3 regions of the Paenibacillus sp. J22P143 genome follow, and region 1 is predicted to be linked to each of the others. Evidence: riboswitches for the same ligand, from Rfam matches in the RefSeq annotation. Region 1 holds a riboswitch; each other region holds the start of a gene.

Region 1 (7,388 bases):
GGCTGCTGCAATGAGCACAAGCCAGTAGACACTGTAATACACATCCAACTTCGAGTAGGAGGATACATAATAATACGTGCGTTTGCGATTCATCGAAAAACGCTTCGCTTCCATCGCTACCGCCGTCCTGTGGGCACGGCGAATGCTTTGAGCCAGCAGCGGGATAGCGATCATCCGCATCGTGGTATACCACGATGTGAGCGGATTCCGCTGCTTGCGATTGCCCCTAACCTTGAGCGCACAGCGAAGCGTCTGGAACTCCTCTAAGATGACGGGCAGCATACGCAATGCTGCCAGAAAGCTGTACGCGTACTTCGGCGCGACCTTCCACTGCTGCATCATCGCGTAAAACAACGCGACAGGCCGCGTGGTCAAGCTGAACAGCAAGCCAACCGAGGCTACTTGCATACCGCGCAAACCAAGATGGATCCCGCGATAGAAGCTTTCCTCGGTGATTCGAATAATCCCGAAGTGAAACCAGAGGGTCTCCCCGGTTCCGAACATCATCATCCCCGCAGAGGATGACACAAAAATTAGCAGAAAGGGCGAAGCGTATAGCAATAATCTTTTGACAGGATGACCCGACAACAAAGCCAGCGGAAGTAATGCCCCGATCGTCAGGAACAGCATCATGTTAATGTTATGTGTGAAGACGACAACGATGAATAGCAGAATCGACAAGACGAGCTTCACACCTGGATTCACCCGATGCAGCCACGTTTCGCGAAAGCTGAATGTTAGTTGCATAGCAGCGGCTCACCCCCTGTGACGACAGGCACTAGGACTGCGGGCGCGCTTTCTGTCACGCGCCCCGCCTCGACTTGCCAGACGCGCGTAGCCCAGCGCTGGACGATCTCGTGATCGTGGGTAACCATCACGATCACGGTCCCGCTGGCGCGCAGCCGCTCCAGCTGCTCGAGCATGCGCAGCGTGCCATGCGCATCGAGCCCGAAGGTGGGCTCATCCAGCAGCAGGAGGCGCGGCCCGCGAACCATCGCGGACGCCACGCTGAGCCTGCGCTTCTGGCCCATCGAGAGCTGGAACGGGTGCCGCTCGCGCAGCGCAAGCAGGTCGTACTCCCGGAGCAGCAGCTCGGCCGCTGCCGACTGCCCGTTCCTCGGCTGACCCTCTGGCAAGCCATAGGTCAGCTCTTCCTCCACGGAGTTCGTGACGAATTGGAACTCCGGGTTCTGGAACACAAAGCCGACTTGCTCCGCAAGCTGCTCGACTTTGTTGCCCTTCACTCCCGCGATCACACAGCTTCCGCGGGTCGGAATGAGCCGCATGATCGCGAGGAGGAGCGAGCTTTTGCCAGCGCCGTTGGCACCGACAACGGTGATCCAGTCGCCAGGATATACATGAAAGTTATCCACAGAGGTCCTGATCTGCCCGCTGCGAAGTCCGACGAAATCCTGGAAGACCATGACGGGCTCTATGGACTGTACGCTATGTTGGAAGGTTCTCTGGTCATCCACCCTCGCATCCGCATACAGGTTCTCCTTGGCATAATCCTCCCACACCTCGGGATACCAAATCCCGTATTCCCTGATTTGTTCCTTGTACGTCTCGAACATGGCATGCGGTGGCCCATCCGCCAAAACCCCACCCTCAGGTGTCAGGATGATCAGACGGTCGAGAAGATCCAGCATGCCGCTAATTTTGTGCTCCACGATGAGGAGGGTTTTATCCCCGCTAATCGACCGGATCGTGTCCCACACCTGCTTCGTGCCCTCGTCATCCAGCAGCGCCGTAGGCTCATCGAGGAAGATCACCTCTGGCTCTAACGCCAGTACGCTAGCAATCGCTAGTCGCTGCTTCATCCCTTGAGACAGCGTACTAATCAGTGTGTGAGCATCTGGTAAATGAAGGCCGACCAAGTCCAAATAATGCTGAATACGCGCAGGCATTTCTTCGCGCGGCACTTCCTGATTTTCCAATACGAACGCGATCTCTTCGTCGATATAGGGCATACAAAACTGCGTATCAGGATCCTGAAACACATACCCCCATCGTCTAGGTCTGCGAATCTCATCCGCTTTGAGCGGAAGCTCGATCATGTCAGGGACAATTCCGCTCAGCACCTGAAGCAGGGTAGATTTGCCGCATCCGCTAGGTCCCAGAAGCAGCACCTTCTCACCAGGCCGGGTGGAAAAGGAAACCCCCTGAAAGATCAGGGGGGCGTCGTCGCCGGGATATTTTAACCGTAGATTCGTAACGCTCATTCCTTCGCTCATCTCGTTTACCCCAGTACGTCGTAATCTTTTTTGGAAACGGGGCGAATCAGATTCAGTACACCTGTACGAGACAATGCATCCGTCAAATAGTACGCGAACACGCCAGCGATCAAAGCACTGCCTAGTAGTCGCAAGCTAACGAACAAAACGTAATTCCATAAAGTGAGTTGCTCGATATAGCCATAGTAAGTATCCACAAATAAGGACATGATCGCTGAAGCAAAGGCTGCGAGAATGGTTACCCCCACGGTTGTACGACGGTAGCGGAATAAAGCAAACGCCAGCTCCGCACCAAGTCCTTGAAGTAAACCAAACACGAGCGTTGCCACTCCCCAATGGCCGCCATATAGTGCCTCAATCGTTGCAGCCGCCACTTCTGCCAACAGGGCAACCCCTGGCTTACGAATGACGAGAAAAGCGAATGTCGCCGCCATGAACCACATCCCGTAGCTTAACTGTTCTGCATGCAAACCTAGTGGCTTCAATAGATCATAGAACGGTCCCCAAATCCGATAAATTACACCGAACACCGCTGAAATAACAATCGTGATCAAAATATCAGTCAGCTTCAACCCTTTTTTACTTACTTCTTGCTGCGCCATCTTCTACTCGACTCCTTTTCCCCAATCCATATTTGTCAATGAGATAGGCGAACACGCCAACCTAAGATACATGGTCTCCTTCGTCCCTAAGGACAAAAAAAGCCCGCCGGATTAACGGTAGGCTTGAACATTTGTGCAAAAAAAGCACATCAGGTCTCTACGCTGGCATTATCCAGATCAGATTAACGGTCAGTGGCATAGGGCCACTATCTCAGCCTGACTTCATCAAGCACCCGTGTTGCTATTCATTTGGCTTAACTGTAGCGGATTAGCCGCTTTTTGGCAATCCTTTTTTCCCAAAAGTTTCGTCGTAGTAGTTGACTTCTACCCCAAAGTAAAACTACAATTTGTAGTGTCTTCATTATTTTTCAATAACGGAGCCTATCCAGGATGGATCATTCCACGATGCAGAAGGGGACTGAAACAATGACAATGTTGCTTTATATCGGACTAGCCATACTCATTGCTGCTATGATTGGCTACGTGCTGACAGCAAGAATGAACAAAGATAGCAGCTCTCGGTTGAAAAAGGCCGAAAAGCAAGCCCTGAAAAAGAAGCATAAAACCTGGCTCCTTATTTCACATGCCCTACTTATTATCGCGATTGGCAGTATAGGTACTTCACTCATTCAAAGCTCAGCCAGCAAGTATAGTCTAGATCAGCTTAATTACCATGCCAACATTCAGGTCACAACAGATAAAGATTACGGACGCGATCACAAGGATGGCACCTTGATGTACGAGATGAAAATCCCTACCTCCGGCACACATAGCCCTCACGATTTGAAGTTCGGATTCTATAAGGAGAGACCTGGTTACGAGTTGCTTGTCCACAATCTGGAGCATGGCGATATCATCATTCATTATCATCCAGATGCACCGAAAGAGCTGGTCGATCAGATCGAATATTTGACTCATTTCAAGACGGCTGGTGCTGGTGTTCTCGCCGTTCCCAATGTGGATGTGCCTGCCGATCAAGAAGTCGTTATAACGGCATGGACGAAAACAATGCCACTCGCCAAATTCGATGAAGCTAGTGTTGGTACGTTTATTCACGACAATATCAACAAAGGTCCTGAGCAAATTCCGGCTAACGTACGTCTTGGCGGCGGAACGATGTAGTTATTTACGAATGGTTTCACGATCTGAAACTAGCTCGGTTGGTACTAAACCCGTAATTCTTCGGAATACGCGATAAAAATAAGAAGGATCGTTATAGCCGATGAACTCGGCTATTTCGGTTACCGTCAGAGCGGAATGCCGCAGCATGTAGACGGCTGTTTTGATCCTCGTAACGTGAACGAATTCACTGATCGTTTGACCTGTAACTTGGCGAAAAAGGGATGCTGCATAATTCGGAGATCGGTTAATGCTAGCGCCTAGCTCATCCTTGGTTACATGTTCGCGGTAATGATTCTGAATATACCCCTTCATTTGTTCCACGAGTAGTGCGGTTGTCGAGGTTGTGGCCGCTTGATCCCACTCCCGCTGGAGGTACACAAACAACTCTTGCCAGTGCGCTTCGCATAGCGCCTGGTAATAGGGCTGTTTGTCTTGCCACCCTCTGTGGATCAGTCGCAGCCGGTCGGCAATGATATCGAATTTCCCCGTCTGCCGGCAGGCAGGGGACGTTAGATGAAGCAGCGGGAAGACGTCCGAGGCTGTTCGTGCATCGAACTGCAGCACAAATTTCTCATGAATTTTGGTGGGCACACTTCGACCATAGTAGGGGGTATGGCTTGGAATGAGCAGCCATTGCCCTTTCTCTAGCACTTGTTTTTTCTCGCGAATCCAGTACACACAGCGGCCATAGATCACGAAAATAAGTGTCCAATCGGATCGAATATTCGGCTGTTCCTCGTTCCATGTACTGCTTTTATCATAGTGGAAGCCTGTTAGCTGCATAGGGGTCACGCCTCCCTTTTATCGTACTATATTACACATATCATACTATAGTTCATAGAAACTCGCATCAATAAGGCATATAATGAAGCCAACTACTCTCTTACATGCGAAAGGAAGTCCTTCACGATGCGTAAAACAAAAATCATTTGTACGATGGGTCCTGCGTGCGACTCCGTTCCAACCCTGAAAGAATTAATTCGCGCTGGCATGAGCGTTGCCAGATTAAATATGGCTCACGGCGATCTCGATGAGCACCGCGGTCGTATTCAGCGTGTACGCCAAGCTGCCCAAGAAATGGGTACAATTATCCCGATTCTGATGGATATTAAAGGTCCAGAAATCCGCATCGGTCAATTGAAAGATGCTTCTTATGATCTACAGACGGGCGATCGTATCGTCTTGACGACGGAGCAAATTATCGGCGATTCCAGCCGCGTATCCGTAAACTATCCAGGCTTGCCGCAAGACGTAAAGCCAGGCAATCTTGTGCTAATCGACGACGGCTCCATCGAGCTACGTGTTGAAATGATTGACGGTACAGAGGTTACTTGTACGGTATTGAACCCCGCTCAGTTGAAACAGCGTAAAGGTGTTAACTTGCCGGGCGTACGTACTTCCCTGCCAGGTGTAACAGAGCGCGATGTGATGCACATCAAATTCGGTGTTGAAGAAAATATTTCAATCGTCGCAATGTCCTTCGTTCGCAACGGCAACGATGTTCGCGAGGTTCGTGCACTGCTCGAGCAGCAAGGCGCTGGCTTGACGCCGATTATTTCAAAAATCGAGAACGAAGAAGGCATGACGAACTTCGCTGGCATCTTGGAAGCATCCGATGGCATCATGGTTGCCCGTGGCGACCTTGGGGTTGAAATTCCGACAGAAGAAGTTCCGATTGCTCAAAAAGATATGATTCGCGCTTGTAACTTAGCTGGCAAACCCGTTATCACAGCTACGCAAATGTTGGATTCCATGCAGCGTAACCCGCGTCCGACTCGCGCTGAAGTGAGTGACGTCGCCAATGCTGTTCTTGACGGCAGTGACGTTGTGATGCTTTCCGGCGAGACAGCTGCAGGGAAATATCCGATCGAGTCCGTGACGATGATGGCCACTATCGCTGAGCGCGTTGAGCAAACAATGGTGCGCAGCTCCTTGGTGGATGCACAGCTTCAGTCCAACAACGAAATCACGGAAGTGTTGTGCCAAGCGGTCGTATCCTCCGCGAACAAGCTGCATGCTGCCGCGATTTTAACACCGACCGAGACTGGCTTCACGGCGCGTATGATTGCCAAATACCGCCCAGAAGCACCGATTATCGCGGTAACGAACAGTGGGCACGCGATCAGCCAACTGAGCATGGTGCAGGGCGTTATCCCTGTTCTTGGCGAGTTCTGCGAATCGACGGATGCGATGATTCGCTCTGCGATAGGCCAAGCGGAGACGCTTGGTTATGTGAAAAAAGGCGACCTTACTGTCGTCTCCGCTGGTATTCCGGTTGGGAAATCCGGTACGACTAACCTGTTGAAGGTTGAACGGGTTTAGGGGGCACTTCTCCAGCTAGCTTGGGTCAAGTTAAGGTGATGGCATCATCTTATTTCCGGCTTTTTCTCATTCTTGCTAGAAATAAAGTGATGGCGCATCGCTATTGCGATAAAACCTGAGAAAACATCAACTTTTGGCGGTTTTAGCGTTATCGCGTAACGCTACTTTACAATTAGGTGTCCCTTGATGACGAATAGCGTTATCCTGTAATGTTATCTGCCTAGAGCAGACTTATAAGCCTCCCTTCCACCTTTGTCCTGTGGAATGGGGCTTTTTGAGTTGGCGGAAAGCGGTGTGGTGGAGCAGGGATTTGGGATTGGCAGAAAGCGGGCGAGTTGGCTTTGGATTGACCGGAGTGATGGACCTCTAGATTTGTTGGAAAAAGGGGTACACTAGAGTAACATTTACTATGGAGCAACGGAGGACGCCCGTGATTATTCGACTTGGATTCGTATCTACCGCAATGGCGATTTTCAATAACACGCCTAGCTCGACGTTCACATATAAGCTTTTCTCCGAGCGGCCGCGCGAGGAGGCGATGCAGCGTGCCATTGAGATTGGCCGCAAAAACCTCCAAGCGACGCAGCGAATTCTCTATTACAATGCGGCTCACGGCATTCGGTTGTTCCGGCTGTCATCCGCGCTAATCCCCCTGGCTACACATCCAGATGTGCGAATTGATGTCGCCTCGGAGTATGCTGACGAGCTTCGCAAGTTAGGTGACTTTGCGAAGGAGCACGATATCCGGCTCAGCATGCATCCGAACCAATTCACGCTGCTCAACGGAAGCGATAAGGTAGTTGCTGCGGCGATCGAGGATTTGAATTATCATGCGGCCCTTCTGGATGGCATGAGGTTGGACGAGGCCGCCATCATTAATATCCATGTTGGCGGTGTCTATGGCGATAAAGAAGCCGCGACGCAGAAGCTCTTCGATAACGCATCGAAGGTGCCTGAGCATGCGATGCGGCGACTGACGTTCGAGAACGATGACAAAACATACACGCTCGAAGAAACGCTCGCCGTCAGCCAGAAGCTGCAACGACCGTGCATGCTGGATTTGCACCACGACTGGTGCAATCCCTCCGCGGTTTCCCCCACCCTGCTG
Region 2 (7,388 bases), on a different contig from region 1:
AGGCATGTCCCCTTGTTCCGGCGTCATAATCGGTATGGGTGAGACCAATCAAGAAATAGTTGAAATGGCTTATGCCCTCCGCGAACTCGATGTAGATTCGATTCCCATTAATTTCCTGAATGCGATTCCTGGAACCCCGCTAGAACACGCAGGCCGTACGCCTTCGATGAAAGCGTTGAAGGTACTGGCTTTGTTCCGTTTCATTTGTCCATCGAAAGAGATTCGTGTGGCAGGCGGACGTGAGGTCAACCTCCGTAGCCTACAGCCACTGTCCCTATATGCTGCTAATTCACTTTTTGTAGGCGATTATTTAACGACAGCAGGTCAAGACATTACGGCTGATCATCAAATCATTGAAGATCTGGGCTTTGAAATCGAATTAAACGCCCTTTAAGGTTGTGATAACCATGGATGCTATGAATTGGATGGAAAAAGAACTTGAGTTACTCGCTGGAGCCTCGTTGGAGCGATCCTTGCGCAGGAGTAATCCAGTAGTCGGATCTCCAGGCTACATCGTGCGAGGAGAAAAAGTGTTGCTCAACTTGTCATCCAATGACTACCTTGGACTCGCCCAGCATCCCGCAATCATTGAAGGGATGAGGAAGGCGCTGCTTACAGAAGGAGCAGGTTCAGGCGCTTCGAGGCTTGTGACGGGCAATCGGCCACCGTATGAAAGTCTTGAAGAACAGATAGCGATTTGGCAGAAATGTGAAGCGGCACTCGCTTTTGCAAACGGCTATATGGCTAATTCTGGTGTTATTGGCGCGCTTGTAAGCAGGGGAGATGTGGTCTTCAGCGATCAATGGAATCATGCGAGCATCACGGACGGGATTATAGGGAGTCGAGCTGAACACGCTAGGTACCGTCACAATGATATGGCACATTTACGTAGGTTACTGCATAAGTACCGAGACAAAAGAAGGAAGTTAATCGTAACGGACGCTGTGTTCTCGATGGACGGTGATCAGGCGCCATTGCGTGAGCTAGTGGCGCTTAAACGCGAGTTCGGAGCTATGCTGATGGTAGATGAGGCTCACAGCGGGGGAATTTACGGGAAGCGCGGAGAGGGATTATGCCACGAGCTCTCCCTGCACGATGATGTGGATATTCATATGGGGACGTTCAGCAAATCGTTCGGTGTCTATGGCGCATATATCTGCGGCAGTCATATGCTTATTCGATGGTTGATTAACAAAGCGAGACCGCTCATTTACTCGACCGCTTTACCCCCTTCGATCCTAGCTGGTATTGCGGAGGGGTTAGCCTTGGTCCAAGCTGAGCACTGGCGCCGAGAAAGGCTATTCGCGTTAAGCGGCCTATTCCGTTCCCTGCTGAGGGCGGCCGGTTTCACGATCGGTGTCGGCAACTCCCCGATTGTACCCGTGATTGTTGGTGATAACGCTACGACCTTACGCTTTAGCAGAGCACTTGAAGCTGAAGGAATTGCTGCAGTAGCGATACGTCCGCCGACTGTTCCTGTTGGCACGGCTCGTATCCGCTTCTCTTTATCAGCCGCCCACACAGAAAAAGAACTGACGGATGCTGTTGAACATATCCGCAGCATTGGATTCCAACTGGGAGTGTTGAAGCGATGATGACACAGGATGTGAAAACTCGGAGAGAGTCAAGATCAACCGTGTTGTGGCTGACTGGATGGAGCATGTCGGATCAGGTTTTCGATCGTGTGCGAGCGTTGTTGCCTGATTTTCATCACATATCTGTCGATTACAGTAAGGCGGATTCGCCTGAGGAAATGCTACTCTTGACGGAAACGGCCGCCATGCCTATCATTTCTTCGAATGAGCGTGGCAGGCTGTTGATCTGCGGATGGTCCCTCGGTGGATTATTAGCACTGAGATTAGCAGCCAAAGGTTACGGGGATGGACTTGTGGTCATTGCGGCAAATGCTCGATTTACCCGTTCCAAAGAAGAGAAGGAGCTAGGATGGTCAGCTGCAGCCATTAGACAGATGATGACAGAGCTGCAGAAGGATCCACAACGTGTTGAAACTAAATTTCGGCAAAACTTATTTACAGAAGATGAATTAGAAGAAGGTCTTGGAGGGGGACTTCCTTTCCCTGGTGGATGGACAATCTCAGGACTCCTATCTGGCCTCCAGATTTTGCGAGATGTGAACATCGTGTCTGAGTTGCCGACTCTCACTTGTCCTGTGCTGATCGTTCATGGAACTGCAGATCAGATTTGCCCTTACGGCGCTGCACGAGAGCTTGCAGCCCAATTGCCGGATGCGGAGTTAGTTGCAATTCCTAATCGTGGGCATGCTCCGTTTATGGAAAGAGAGGCTGACATAGCTGATAAAATGAGGAGTTGGTGGCATGAACGCGAAGAAAACCGCTATTCGTCGTCAGTTTAACCGTAGCTCCAAGGGGTTGTATGATCATCATGCCCATGTGCAGCGAAGCATGGCTGAGAGGCTGGCACAATCTCTGCGGGATGTCCACGCAGATGAGTTCAACATACTTGAGATCGGCTGCGGCACGGGAGCTCTTACCGAAATTTTGTTGAACAAGTGGTCGTCATCCGTGTCGATTACTGCACTTGATATCGCACCAGAGATGATCAAAGTAGCTGAACAGCGAGTGCGATCAAGTAGATGGAACGAGATAGATGCCGTATACGGCCTTTCGTCTCGATTACGATTTTTGGTTGGGGATGTTGAAACGTGGGCGCATGATGCTCCAACAGCTTCATTTGATCTCATCGTCTCTAACGCCTGTTTCCAATGGCTGAATCATCCAAGGCAAACGCTAGGGCATCTTCGGCGGATTATTCGTCCTGGAGGCAGGCTGGTGTTCACCACTTTCGGACCCGATACGTTCTATGAATTGCACGAGTCATTTCAAGAAGTATATCGAGCAATCGGTATAGAACCGCAGCGGCATGGGCTGTCTTTACAATCGAGAGCGCAGTGGAAGGAATGGCTTTTAGAAGCGGGATTTTCACATATCCAAGACGAGCATTCGATCCAAAAAGAAATGTATGCGTCTGTAAGAGAATTTCTTTACTCCGTAAAAGCAATGGGAGCTAGCACGTCAGAAGCCATTGCATGGCATGGTCTCAGCAAACGACGTCTGTTCGCCAAGATGTATGAAGTATACGAGGAAAAGTTCGGTATACAGGGGGGCGTTGTTGCGAGTTACGAGCTTCTTATGTTCGAAGCGGAGGCGGATGAGTGGAAAGGATAATTCCTTCTAATAGATGAAGATTCACTGAAAGGAAAAGAGGGTTGCCGCAGCAACCCTCTTTTGTTTACGTATAAATTTTGTGACCCGCTTTCTTAAAAGCCTCCGACTTTTCACTCATGCCTTGTTCAATGGCTTGCGCATCCTCAATGCCTTGTAGTTTGGCGTAGTCTCGGATATCTTGGGAAATCCGCATGGAGCAGAACTTAGGACCGCACATCGAACAAAAATGAGCGATCTTGGCACCTTCTGCAGGCAGTGTCTCATCATGATACGCTATGGCTCTTTCTGGATCCAAGGATAAGTTGAATTGATCATGCCACCGGAATTCGAAACGTGCCTTAGATAACGCATTATCGCGATCCATGGCGCCTTTATGACCTTTGGCTAAATCAGCGGCATGAGCAGCAATTTTATAGGTGATAACCCCTTCACGAACGTCATTTTTATTGGGCAAGCCCAAATGCTCTTTGGGAGTTACATAGCACAGCATGGCTGTACCAAACCAGCCTATCATCGCTGCTCCAATGGCAGAAGTGATATGGTCATAGCCTGGCGCAATATCCGTAGTAAGCGGTCCTAATGTGTAAAAAGGAGCTTCATCACAGATTTCAAGTTGTTTATCCATATTTTCCTTGATTAAATGCATGGGTACGTGACCAGGGCCTTCTACCATGACTTGCACGTCATGCTTCCAGGCGATTTTGGTGAGTTCACCTAACGTTTCTAATTCTGCAAACTGGGCTTCATCATTCGCATCTGCAATAGATCCTGGGCGTAAACCGTCGCCTAATGAAAAGGATACATCATAGGCTTTCATGATTTCACAGATCTCTTCAAAATGTGTATACAGGAAGTTTTCCTGATGGTGGGCGAGACACCAGGCTGCCATAATAGAGCCGCCTCGTGAAACAATACCTGTTACTCGTTTAGCCGTAAGAGGAACATAACGCAGCAGAACACCAGCATGAATGGTAAAGTAATCGACGCCTTGCTCAGCTTGTTCAATAAGCGTGTCTCGGTACACTTCCCATGTCAAATCTTCTGCTTTGCCATTCACTTTCTCTAGTGCTTGATAAATAGGTACGGTACCAATAGGAACAGGGGAGTTACGAATAATCCATTCTCGGGTGGTATGAATGTTTTTACCCGTAGAGAGATCCATAATATTATCAGCGCCCCAGCGAGTAGCCCATCTCATTTTTTCCACTTCTTCTTCAATGGAGGACGATACAGCAGAATTTCCTATATTCGCATTGATTTTCACGAGAAAGTTACGTCCAATAATCATAGGCTCACTCTCAGGGTGATTAATATTTGCGGGGATAATCGCTCTGCCGCGAGCGACCTCGTCCCTCACAAATTCCGGAGATACATTTTCGCGAATCGCGATATATTCCATTTCGGACGTGATGATACCTTGACGTGCATAATGCATCTGGGTTACATTACGACCATTTTTCGCTCGCATAGGGTGACGATGTAAACCGGGAAAAACCTCAGCAACGTGCTCGCCCTTGGAATATCCGTTATCTTCCGGTTTAATCGTTCTTCCTTCATACAGTTCAACATCGCTGCGTTCTAAAATCCAATTCAAACGATTAGGTGGAATTCCTTCACGAATATCCGTTTGGATCTCCTCGTCTGTATATGCGCCGCTCGTGTCGTACACACGCAGAGGGGCGTTTTCCTGTTCTCCGTAAGCACCTGTTGTAGGACTCAATGTGATTTCACGCATAGGAACTCGGATGTCCTTTCGCGAGCCCTCGACATACACTTTTTTGCTTCCCGGAAAAGAGGAGATTGAAGAAGAGACGTTTTCTTTACTTGTTTCCATTGACATTTTCCCATGCCTCCTATAATTGATTGTGATCAAGCGGAGGATTCATGCTGCGAAAAAAGACCGCATCTCTAATAGAGGCGGTCTCCTGGTATACAAAGAGATCTTGTGTTCCTCCGCTGGCATTATCCAGATCAGGTTTAACGGTCGATAGTTGTAACTATCCTCTCAGCCTGGTCTCACCAAGCTCCCGTGACTATGCACTTAGGTATTTAATTTACACGTTAATTCCAAATTATGCAAATGTTATTTTGTTTAGGTAATCTCATCAATACATTTGCTGCAAACGAGCTTCCCTTTGAAATAGGACATGTCCTCAAAATTACCACAGAACACACAAGCAGGCATATACTTCTTAAGTGTAATACGCTCTGGATCTACATAGACCTCGATCGCATCACCGATCTCAATATGAAGTGTACGTCGAAGCTCAATAGGCAAAACAATACGTCCCAGCTCGTCTACTTTTCTTACGATTCCCGTTGATTTCATATACATTTACCCCCCTTTATTTCATGAACGAATGAAAGGCATCTCCAAGTTACAAGGCATCATAATGTGTATATACATCTATTCCACATATGCACTCAAATTCCTTTTATTTACTTCTTCTGTTTTAAGAATGTTGATAATATTCGGGTTGTATGGATTGCTTTGAATTCTACATGTTAGAATGGAAGCAAATAGACAAATGGGAGGCCCTATGGATCAAATCAGATTATTGAAGCAGGATGAATTGAAGGACAGTCTTGCGTTGTCGGAGTTTGCTTTTCAATTTGCTATGTTGCCGGAGGAGCGGGAAGACCGGTTGGCTGTGATGAAGTCCGAACAGATCTGGGGATATTTCGTGGAGGATCGGCTAGCAGCGAAATTAATGATTCTGGAGTTGAAAACGTGGATTAACGGCAAAGCATTGGGGATGGGCGGCATTGCTTCTGTTGCGACATGGCCAGAATATCGTCGTCAGGGAATGGTCGGCCAACTGTTGTCACAATCGCTGAAATCGATGAAAGAGTCCGGGCAGGTCGTATCGTTCCTAGCGCCGTTTGCCTTTGCGTTTTATCGCAAATACGGCTGGGAAGCCTATATTGATTACATGCGTTATGAAATTGCCGCAAACCAGTTACCCAAGCCGGAGGTTGCAGAAGGTAGCACGCTGAGACGGATCGAAGCGGAAGCGGCGGTGCTGAATCCGATCTATGAGGCGTATGCGAAACGCTTTAACGGAATGCTCGTTCGGACCGAAGCATGGTGGAGTAATAGAGTTTTCAAGCCTAAGAAAGGGATCGTAACCCTGTACTTGAATCCTGCTGGTGAGCCGGAAGGCTACATCATATATCAGGTAAAGGAAAGGATACTCACCGTACATGAGTTGGTTGCACTAAGTGAGGACGCCAATCGTGCGCTATGGCGATTGATCTCCAATCATGACTCGATGGTTGACAAAGTAGTATGCCAGGCGCCGCTTGGCGACCCGCTGCCTTATTTGTTGGCGGATCCCCGAATCAAGCAGGAAGTCATTCCTTATTTTATGGCACGGATCGTCGATGCCGAAGCCTTTCTGCAGTCATATCCATTTAACGAAGTTGCGGATGGAACTGAGGTAAGCAAGCCATTCTATCTGCAGCTTCAGGACGATCAAGCCGAATGGAATAACGGGATATTCCGAATTCAACTTGGGAGCGCTGAAGGGAACGACATCGTAAAGCTGGATGAGGAACAAGTGTTCCATAGTGGGGGCGGCGCCGAGGTAGAGGCGGAGCGGGACGTCATTTCGTGTGATATCCAGACGTTATCAGCGCTGCTAATGGGTTATAAGCGAGCCTCGTTGCTGCATCACATTGGCCGTCTACACGGCAGCGCGGATGAGATCTCCAGATTGGAACGATTCATTCCGGAACGAACAACGTATCTGACGGATTTCTTTTAAGTATTGGTAGAGGAGGGGCTGGCTTTGACTAAAATATTACTAACTTCTAACGGTTTCTATACTGCGAGTATTTAGAACCAATTTTTAAAGCTAATTGACAGAGAAATCAGTCAGTTACATGTTACGATTATTACGACTGCCTCTCCAAAATAGGGAACAATAAGTAAGTACTGTACCCGACGATGAATTGATTTTCAGTTCCAATCTCCACCAATCTCTACCTCTGAACGGAAACACTGAAATCAATGGTCAAAGATGCTAAAGTACATTTATTTTGAGAGGGCATGGTTCTAAATCGTAGAATTAGTGCAAAAATACAACCTTTTGGAGCAAAAACTGCCAAAAAGTTGTTTACTTCCAGAAATAGTTGCATAATCGCACGCATTTTAGATTAAGGGGTTGCTTCGATTCAAAA
Region 3 (7,388 bases), on a different contig from region 1:
TCTTTTTAACCGTATCATAATGCTAAATAGAATCTATGTCAATTGCGGTTTCTGCCTACCTAATTAATCAGTACGACGCCTTTGTTTGTGCATCGTTTCACCGCGTTAACGAGTTACCGAAATTAAGCTTTCTACTATGGTAGCAAAAAGGGACGTTTCTGTCACCAATAAAGGTAGAAACGTCTCAGAGTTTTCAGCTGACAATTAATGATATTTGTCATTCGTCATCTTGTGATGCGAAGTGGGGGATGGTACTGGGCCATTCCAACCAGAGCCTATCCATCTATCAATTAATCTATTCTAGCTAATTACAGCTAACAATTAATGATATTTGTCATCCGTCATCTTGTGATGCGAAGTGGGGGATGGTGCTGTGCCATGCTAATTCCAGATAATTCCTGATTATTCATCTATCAGCTTTCGTAACGCCATGGCGGCTTCGCGTGGTGAGCGCGCACCCGCGATGGCGCTAACCGCCGCTATGCCATCCGCCCCTGCGCGGATGACGGCGCCCGCATTCGTGGCATCGATGCCACCGATGCCCACGAGCGGCAGCTGGATGCCGCCTGCACGCATCCGCGTTAGTACAGTAGGCCCCTGAGCCTCACGCGCATCGAGCTTCGTGCGCGTGGCGTACTGGGGGCCTACGCCCAAGTAGTCGGCGCCTTCGGCCAGCGCCGACTGGGCTTCGCCCAGATCGTGGGCCGATACGCCCACGATCATGTTCGGCAGCCGCTTGCGCACAGCAGCGGCTGGAGCGTCCTCTTGGCCGATGTGGATCCCATCGGCCGCAAGCGCTAGAGCCAGCCGTTCATCGTCGTTCACGATGAACGGGATCGCGCGCTGCGCGCAAAGCCGGCGCAGCCGTGCGCCTAGCGCGAGCAGCTCCGGCCCCTGCAGGGCGCCGGGGCCCTTCTCGCGCAGCTGAAACATCGTAATGCCGCCGTCGATGGCGGCTTCCAGCACTTCGTACGGGTCAGCCCCGCCACAATTGGGGCTGCCCATCACGAGATACAAACGCAGCGCCTTGCGCAGCTGCTCCTTACTCAACACAACGCTCATCGTACACCTCGCGTTGCAATATCCTTAACATCAGCAGCCCGAACACCCTGCTGATATGCCCAATGATTCGTCGGTCCATGCCCGCTTCCGATATGTAAAGGCTCCGATATCGCAGCGTGGATGAAGCTCTTCGCCAACTGCAAAGACGCCTTCGTCGCAAGTCCTTGCGCCAATCCCGACGTCAGTGCAGCTGCAAACGTACAGCCTGTTCCATGCGTGTGCTGCGTAACTAGCCTTTTAGACGTAAACTCAGTAAAGGAAGCTCCATCATACAGTAAATCCGTCGCCTGCTCGGTATTCGCTTCATGACCGCCTTTGATCATCACATGCTTACAGCCGTACGCATGAATTCGTATCGCGGCCTTCTGCCGAGAGTCCCCATCCGTAATCCGCATCCCGCTAAGCGCCTCCGCTTCAGGGATATTTGGAGTCACCACATCAGCTAGCGGCAGCAACGAATGGATCATGGCATCAATCGCCTCCTGCTGCAGGAGCGAAGCCCCGCCTTTGGCAATCATCACCGGATCTACAACAATTTGCGTCCATTCATACTTCTTGATGGCTGCTGCCACAATGCGAATAATATCTCCGCTGAAAAGCATCCCCGTCTTCAACGCATCAGGTCGCAAATCTTCCCCAATGGACGCCAATTGGCGCTCGATAGCTTCCGCGCCCATCGGGTAAACCCCTTGCACCCCCAACGTATTCTGTGCGGTTACAGCCGTAATCACGGACATGCCGTAGACGCCTATCTCTTGAAATGTTTTCAGATCCGCCTGAATGCCTGCGCCACCGCCGCTATCTGAGCCAGCTATCGTCAATGCTTTGTAAATCGCCACGCTATTCCCCCCTCTCTCAATCCTACGCTGCAGACTTCCATCTAGATTTTCTAACGGTCATAACGGACGTTATAGTTGCCTAAATAGCTTTATCCATGATCTAACGGACACCACAGACGTTATCTCAGCAGAATTCACAAGTATTAAGCAAATTCCGCTGTATAGCGTCTCCAGTGTCCGTTAGAATTTCAAAACCTCATATACTTACCAAATAGCGTCTTCCATGTCCGTTAGCCATGATTCCGTATTGCAGGGCTTTCCCTATCCCCGACTCAACCCGTCCATCGGACTGCTTGCCGATGCGTAGCGCTTCTTCGGAATGCGCCCCGCCTCAAAGCCAGCGCGTCCCGCTTCAATCGCGAGTTTCATGGCGTACGCCATTTTGACTGGATCCTTAGCACCTGATACTGCTGTGTTAAGCAACACGCCGTCCGCTCCCATTTCCATCGCCAATGCCGCATCCGAAGGTGCACCAATACCTGCATCCACGATAACGGGAACCGTCGCCTGCTCGATGATGAAGCTTAGGTTCAGCGGGTTAATAATCCCCTGCCCCGTGCCGATCGGTGATGCGCCTGGCATAATTGCATGTACGCCGAGAGCTTGCAGACGCTTAGCTAACAACACGTCATCTGATGTATAAGGAAGCACGATAAAGCCTTCCTCTAGCAGCATTTCCGAAGCTTTCAGCGTTTCCACTGGATCGGGCAGCAGCGTCATTTCATCCCCAATAACCTCAACTTTGATCATGTCGCACAAGCCTGAGGCTTTCGCTAAACGCGCGATGCGAACCGCTTCTTCGGCTGTTTTGGCACCTGCGGTATTCGGCAGCAATGTGAAATTCGACGTATCCAGCATCGACAAGAAATTCGGCTGACTCGCTTCAAAAATGTTCATCCGTCGCACCGCAAACGTCAAAATTTGGGACTCACTGATATCCACCGCTTGTTTTTGAATCTGAAAATCTGGAAACTTCCCCGTACCTAGCAGCAAACGTGAACGGAACTCATATGGACCGATTTTTAACATGTCTTTATCCTCCTCCAACGAAATGAACGATCTCAATTTTGTGACCTTCTGCAAGCTCAGCACCTGCGTGATCCTCTTTATGTAAAATGGCTGCGTTATGCTCAACCACGAGCATTTTGTCGCTCAAATCGAAGTGTGCCAGCAGCTCCACAACGGTTCGAATCGTATCGGGTACATCAACCTGCTGACCATTAATGTGCAGTTTCAAGGCTTATCCATTCCTTTCCTGTAGCCGAGAATTCTTCCTTAGCCTGCTGACTCACTCGCGTGGTCTCCGGCGATAAATCAGGGCTGAAAGCATTCAGCCAAGTGGCTAACGGTGGCATCCCTTGTTCACCAACGCCATCTCCGCCCACGATCCAATCCGCCATCACTTTCCCGGTGATCGGGCTCAGCAAAATCCCGTTGCGGTAGTGACCGCAAGCTGTATACAAACCCTCTACCATCGGTACCTTGCCGATGTAGGGCAATCCGTCGGCTGTCTGCGGGCGCAGCCCCGACCAAGCCTTCTCCCACTCTGCATCGCAAAGTAGCGGCATCAGACCCCTCGCGCGTTCCATCAGCTCGGCTAAGCCCGAGAGCGACACCTTGCGGTCATAGCTGTTCGGTACGACCGTCGCGCCGACCACCAACCGTCCGCCGGCTTTCGGAACGATATAGCACCCTGGCGTGAACAGGGTTTTCTTCAATAGAGGCTTCGGCGTCCTCACGGAAAAGCACTCGCCCTTCACGGGATACATCGGCAGGTCGATGCCGATGCCTGCAAGCAGCTGACCGCTCCACGTGCCTGCGGCGACGACAACGTGGTCGCTGTAGAGCGGACCGGCGGCTGTCAGCACGCCGATGACGCGCTCCTGCGCGGTCAGCAGCCCTTGCACCCCGGCGAAGGGTTGCACCTTCGCCCCCAGCACCTGCGCAGCCTGCGCGAACGCCGCAGCCAGCAAGGGCGCATCTACCTGCCCATCCTCGGGCAGGTACAGGGCTCCGCGCGTAGCTCCGCTCAGCGCGGGCTCTATCGCAGTGGCTTCAGCGGCGCTGAGCCACTGGGCCTTCTCGCCCACCGCGCGCTGGAGCTTCTCCCGCGCGCGCAGCTCTCGCTCTTGAACGTCGCTGAGCGCGACGTTCAGCAGCCCCTCACGGACGAGGCCGATGTCGATGCCCGTGAGTTCTCGCAGTTCCCCGCTTAGCTCGGGGAACATGGCACGGCTTTGGCGCGCCCATTGGAACAGGGCGCCGGTGTCCTCCATCTCGGACTGCGCACCGAGCATGCCCGCTGCCGCAGCCGAGGCTTCTGTGCCCAGCTGGCCGCGCTCCAGCAGCGTGACGGATTGCCCTCTTTTAGCCAAGTAATAGGCGATGGATGTACCAATAACACCACCGCCAACGATGATGACATCTGATCTTGTTGCTGACATTTAACTCACCTCTATCTGCCTAAGCTCATCGTGATAGGCCAGAACGGCTCCGAGTGGATCCGCTGCTTCCCAAATTCCGCTCATGACCGCGATACCCGATGCTCCTGTATCCAGCACGGATCTTACTCTCGCAGGCGTCATCCCACCAATCGCTATCACAGGAATGTTAACGTGATTAACCAGTTCCCGTAATTGCTCCAAGCCTCTAGGCGGCGCTCCCCGCTTCGAGTTTGTCGCAAAGATATGACCGTACATGACATAGTCGGCACCTTCTTTTTCACGCCATTTCGCCTCATCTGCATGATGCACGGAGACTCCGATGCGCTGTATCCCTTGGCAGAACTCATCCTGAATAACCAGCGATGGTGTCGTGCCTGGAAGCTGAAGCCCCCCTGTTTGTAGAGCTAGAGCGATAGAAGGAAAGCCGTTGATGTACAGACTTTTGGCAGGAATCCCTTGCTCCAAGATGTACTGCATGCCGATAAAAATTTCGTCCAAGGACTTCGTTTTTTCGCGAATATGAATCGCTGTGACATAGGGGTGAATCTGTGCCGCAATCTTCGCTATCTCTGACCATGTATGCTTTCCACCTGATATGACATGCAGCTCTTTCTCTGACACCGATCGCTCGACTCCTCTCCACCAAACATCGCTTGTGCTCACGAACAAGTAAACCATCCTGACGTTGTCGAAAAAATAAAAAAACCACTTTCCTCAGGAAAGTGGTTGTAGGCTGCCTCATCATATACCGATATTAAATCGGCTCCAAAGCTCGTTCCACTTTCCTCCGCTGGTATAAACCAGATCAGGTTCAAAGGGTTCAGTCTACACTGTCTCAGCCTCTCGGCGCCCCTAGGGATTCATTCGTTTGCAATTACTAAATATCATAGCATGACAGCCAACTCTTGGAAATAACTAATTTCCATCGTATCCCTCATTCGACCATAATGAAACTAATTCCAACTTCACCCGTATAGCATAGCAGTAAATCTTATATTAAAGGGGTGTTTTCAATGGAACCATTTGTACTGCCAGAACCCGATCGACGAAGACCTACCTCGCTCCCTCCGGGCTTGGTGACTAAAATCATAGCCGGCCTTATTATCGTTCTTGTCCTCATCTTTGGATCGTCCACCTTCTATACGGTGCAGGAGCATGAGAAAGCGGCCATTTTAACATTAGGCAAATATACGACGGAGAAGGAAGCTGGGCTTCACTTTAAACTCCCTTTCCCTATTCAACAGGTGATTGTACTGCCTGCCAAAAAGACTCAGCGTATCCAGATCGGCTTCCGTGAAGCCAATGGTAAAATCACACCCGTAGATGAAGAAGCGATGATGATCACGGGGGATGAAAATATTTTATCAGCCGATGCCGTTGTGGAATGGAATATCAGTGACATGCGTAACTACTTGTACAACATTGATAATGCAGAATTGTTCCTTCGCAACTCCGCGAGTGCAGCGATTCGTTCAGTTATCGGTGCTACCGCACTCGATTTTGCCATTACAGAAGGAAAAACCGAGGTCCAAGGCAAGGTCAAAGAACGATTGATCGAGATGCAGACCAAATATCAAACTGGCATCCATATTGTCGATTTGAAGTTCCAAGATATTGAGCCGCCTGCGGGTGATGTACAGAATGCTTTTAAAGATGTAACGAATGCGCGGGAAGAGAAAAACACGAAGATTAACGTCGCAACGAAATACGAAAATGATATCCTGCCTAGGGAGCGCGGAAACGCTCAGGCCCTTCTTGAGAATGCCGAAGCCCAGAAGAAATCACGGATTTTGAATGCTCAGGGGGATGTTGCGAAGTTCAATGCCATCTATGCGGAGTATGCGAATAATAAATCGGTTACGGAAAGCAGACTTATCATCGAGACGTTAGAGAAAATATTACCGAATGCCAAAATTTTCATCAGCGACAGCACCGGCGAAACGGTCAAATATTTACCAATTAATGAGCTGTTACGGACACCTGCCGCTGCAACAGGAACGGCGCAAGGAGGGGCTGCGAAATGACCATGCAACGCAAATGGATTTTCAGATCAATCGTTGGTGTAGTTCTTGCTTTTTTCTTCCTGATTTCCATCTTTATTGTCAAAGAAGGACAATACCGCGTCGTTCTCAAATTCGGAGAAGCCGTTCGGATCCAAACGGAGCCTGGGATTCATTTTAAAATCCCATTCATTGAATCGGTTCGCACGCTTCCAAAATATCAGATGGTGTATGACAGCAAGCCTACTTCCATTTTGACCAAAGATAAAAAGCCGATCGAAGTTGATAACTATACGGTATGGCGGATTGATGATGCTCAGCAGTTCCTGCGTACGATTCAATCCATCACAGGCGGGGAAGAGCGCATTGATGCGGCTGTGTATAACACCGTTAGACGGAAATTATCGGAGATCAATTACAGCGATATCATCAGCGAAAATACACAACGTGGTAACCTGAACGATGAGATTACGAAGGAAGTTTCGGAGTTGATGGAGCGCGATAACTACGGCATCCAAATCGTCGATGTGCGTATCAAACGTACCGATCTGCCCGATTCTAACAAGCAAAGCGTGTATAAACGGATGATTTCCGACCGCCAATCCATCGCGGCGAAGTACTTATCCGAGGGGGATGAAGAATCGAAGAAAATCACCTCCAAGGCTGACAGACAGGCAAGCGAGTTGATCGCTCAAGCCCAAGCTGACGCGAAGAAAATCGTGGCTGAAGGCGAGCAAGAAGCGGCTAAAATTTACAACACTGCCTACGGCCAGGACCCAGCCTTCTACAATTTCTACCGTACGCTGGATAGTTACTTGGTGTCATTTAAAGGAGAGCCTGTCATCATGCTTCCTATTGATTCCCCGTACACGAAAATTTTACTTGGTAAATAAATTGGTTATCCCTCAGAGCATGTCATCTTCGGATGGCATGCTTTTTTTATTGATGTCATTAACCTTCCTCTAATTGACTCTTATCTTCTATTTTTTGTTCTGCTACAATTGTAAGATCAATCGGCATATTACTGCACCAGTTCTGAACTG

Evidence for each region. A riboswitch is a leader RNA that binds a small molecule or an ion and turns the genes downstream of it on or off. The one in region 1 is predicted to bind thiamine pyrophosphate.
Region 2: linked by a shared signal. The riboswitch ahead of thiC (phosphomethylpyrimidine synthase ThiC) and the one ahead of AC58PQ_RS20225 (ECF transporter S component) in region 1 are both predicted to bind thiamine pyrophosphate.
Region 3: linked by a shared signal. The riboswitch ahead of AC58PQ_RS13965 (thiamine phosphate synthase) and the one ahead of AC58PQ_RS20225 (ECF transporter S component) in region 1 are both predicted to bind thiamine pyrophosphate.

Annotation. Positions count from the first base shown of each region.
Region 1 covers NZ_JCAUAQ010000017.1:1,672-9,059, forward strand. Annotated here, with positions in the region: gene AC58PQ_RS20215 (energy-coupling factor transporter transmembrane component T family protein) at 1-747, opposite strand, end outside; gene AC58PQ_RS20220 (ABC transporter ATP-binding protein) at 738-2,234, opposite strand; gene AC58PQ_RS20225 (ECF transporter S component) at 2,240-2,836, opposite strand; TPP riboswitch at 2,974-3,083, opposite strand; gene AC58PQ_RS20230 (DUF3105 domain-containing protein) at 3,263-3,958, shown strand; gene AC58PQ_RS20235 (helix-turn-helix transcriptional regulator) at 3,959-4,741, opposite strand; gene pyk (pyruvate kinase) at 4,868-6,280, shown strand; gene uvsE (UV DNA damage repair endonuclease UvsE) at 6,711-7,388, shown strand, end outside.
Region 2 covers NZ_JCAUAQ010000002.1:230,605-237,992, forward strand. Annotated here, with positions in the region: gene bioB (biotin synthase BioB) at 1-394, shown strand, start outside; gene bioF (8-amino-7-oxononanoate synthase) at 417-1,595, shown strand; gene AC58PQ_RS04815 (alpha/beta hydrolase) at 1,592-2,374, shown strand; gene bioC (malonyl-ACP O-methyltransferase BioC) at 2,337-3,206, shown strand; gene thiC (phosphomethylpyrimidine synthase ThiC) at 3,271-5,046, opposite strand; TPP riboswitch at 5,138-5,247, opposite strand; gene AC58PQ_RS04830 (AbrB/MazE/SpoVT family DNA-binding domain-containing protein) at 5,299-5,535, opposite strand; gene AC58PQ_RS04835 (GNAT family N-acetyltransferase) at 5,747-6,973, shown strand.
Region 3 covers NZ_JCAUAQ010000007.1:139,275-146,662, forward strand. Annotated here, with positions in the region: gene thiE (thiamine phosphate synthase) at 403-1,062, opposite strand; gene thiD (bifunctional hydroxymethylpyrimidine kinase/phosphomethylpyrimidine kinase) at 1,059-1,901, opposite strand; gene AC58PQ_RS13950 (thiazole synthase) at 2,163-2,930, opposite strand; gene thiS (sulfur carrier protein ThiS) at 2,935-3,138, opposite strand; gene thiO (glycine oxidase ThiO) at 3,122-4,345, opposite strand; gene AC58PQ_RS13965 (thiamine phosphate synthase) at 4,346-4,966, opposite strand; TPP riboswitch at 5,111-5,209, opposite strand; gene hflK (FtsH protease activity modulator HflK) at 5,359-6,369, shown strand; gene hflC (protease modulator HflC) at 6,366-7,238, shown strand.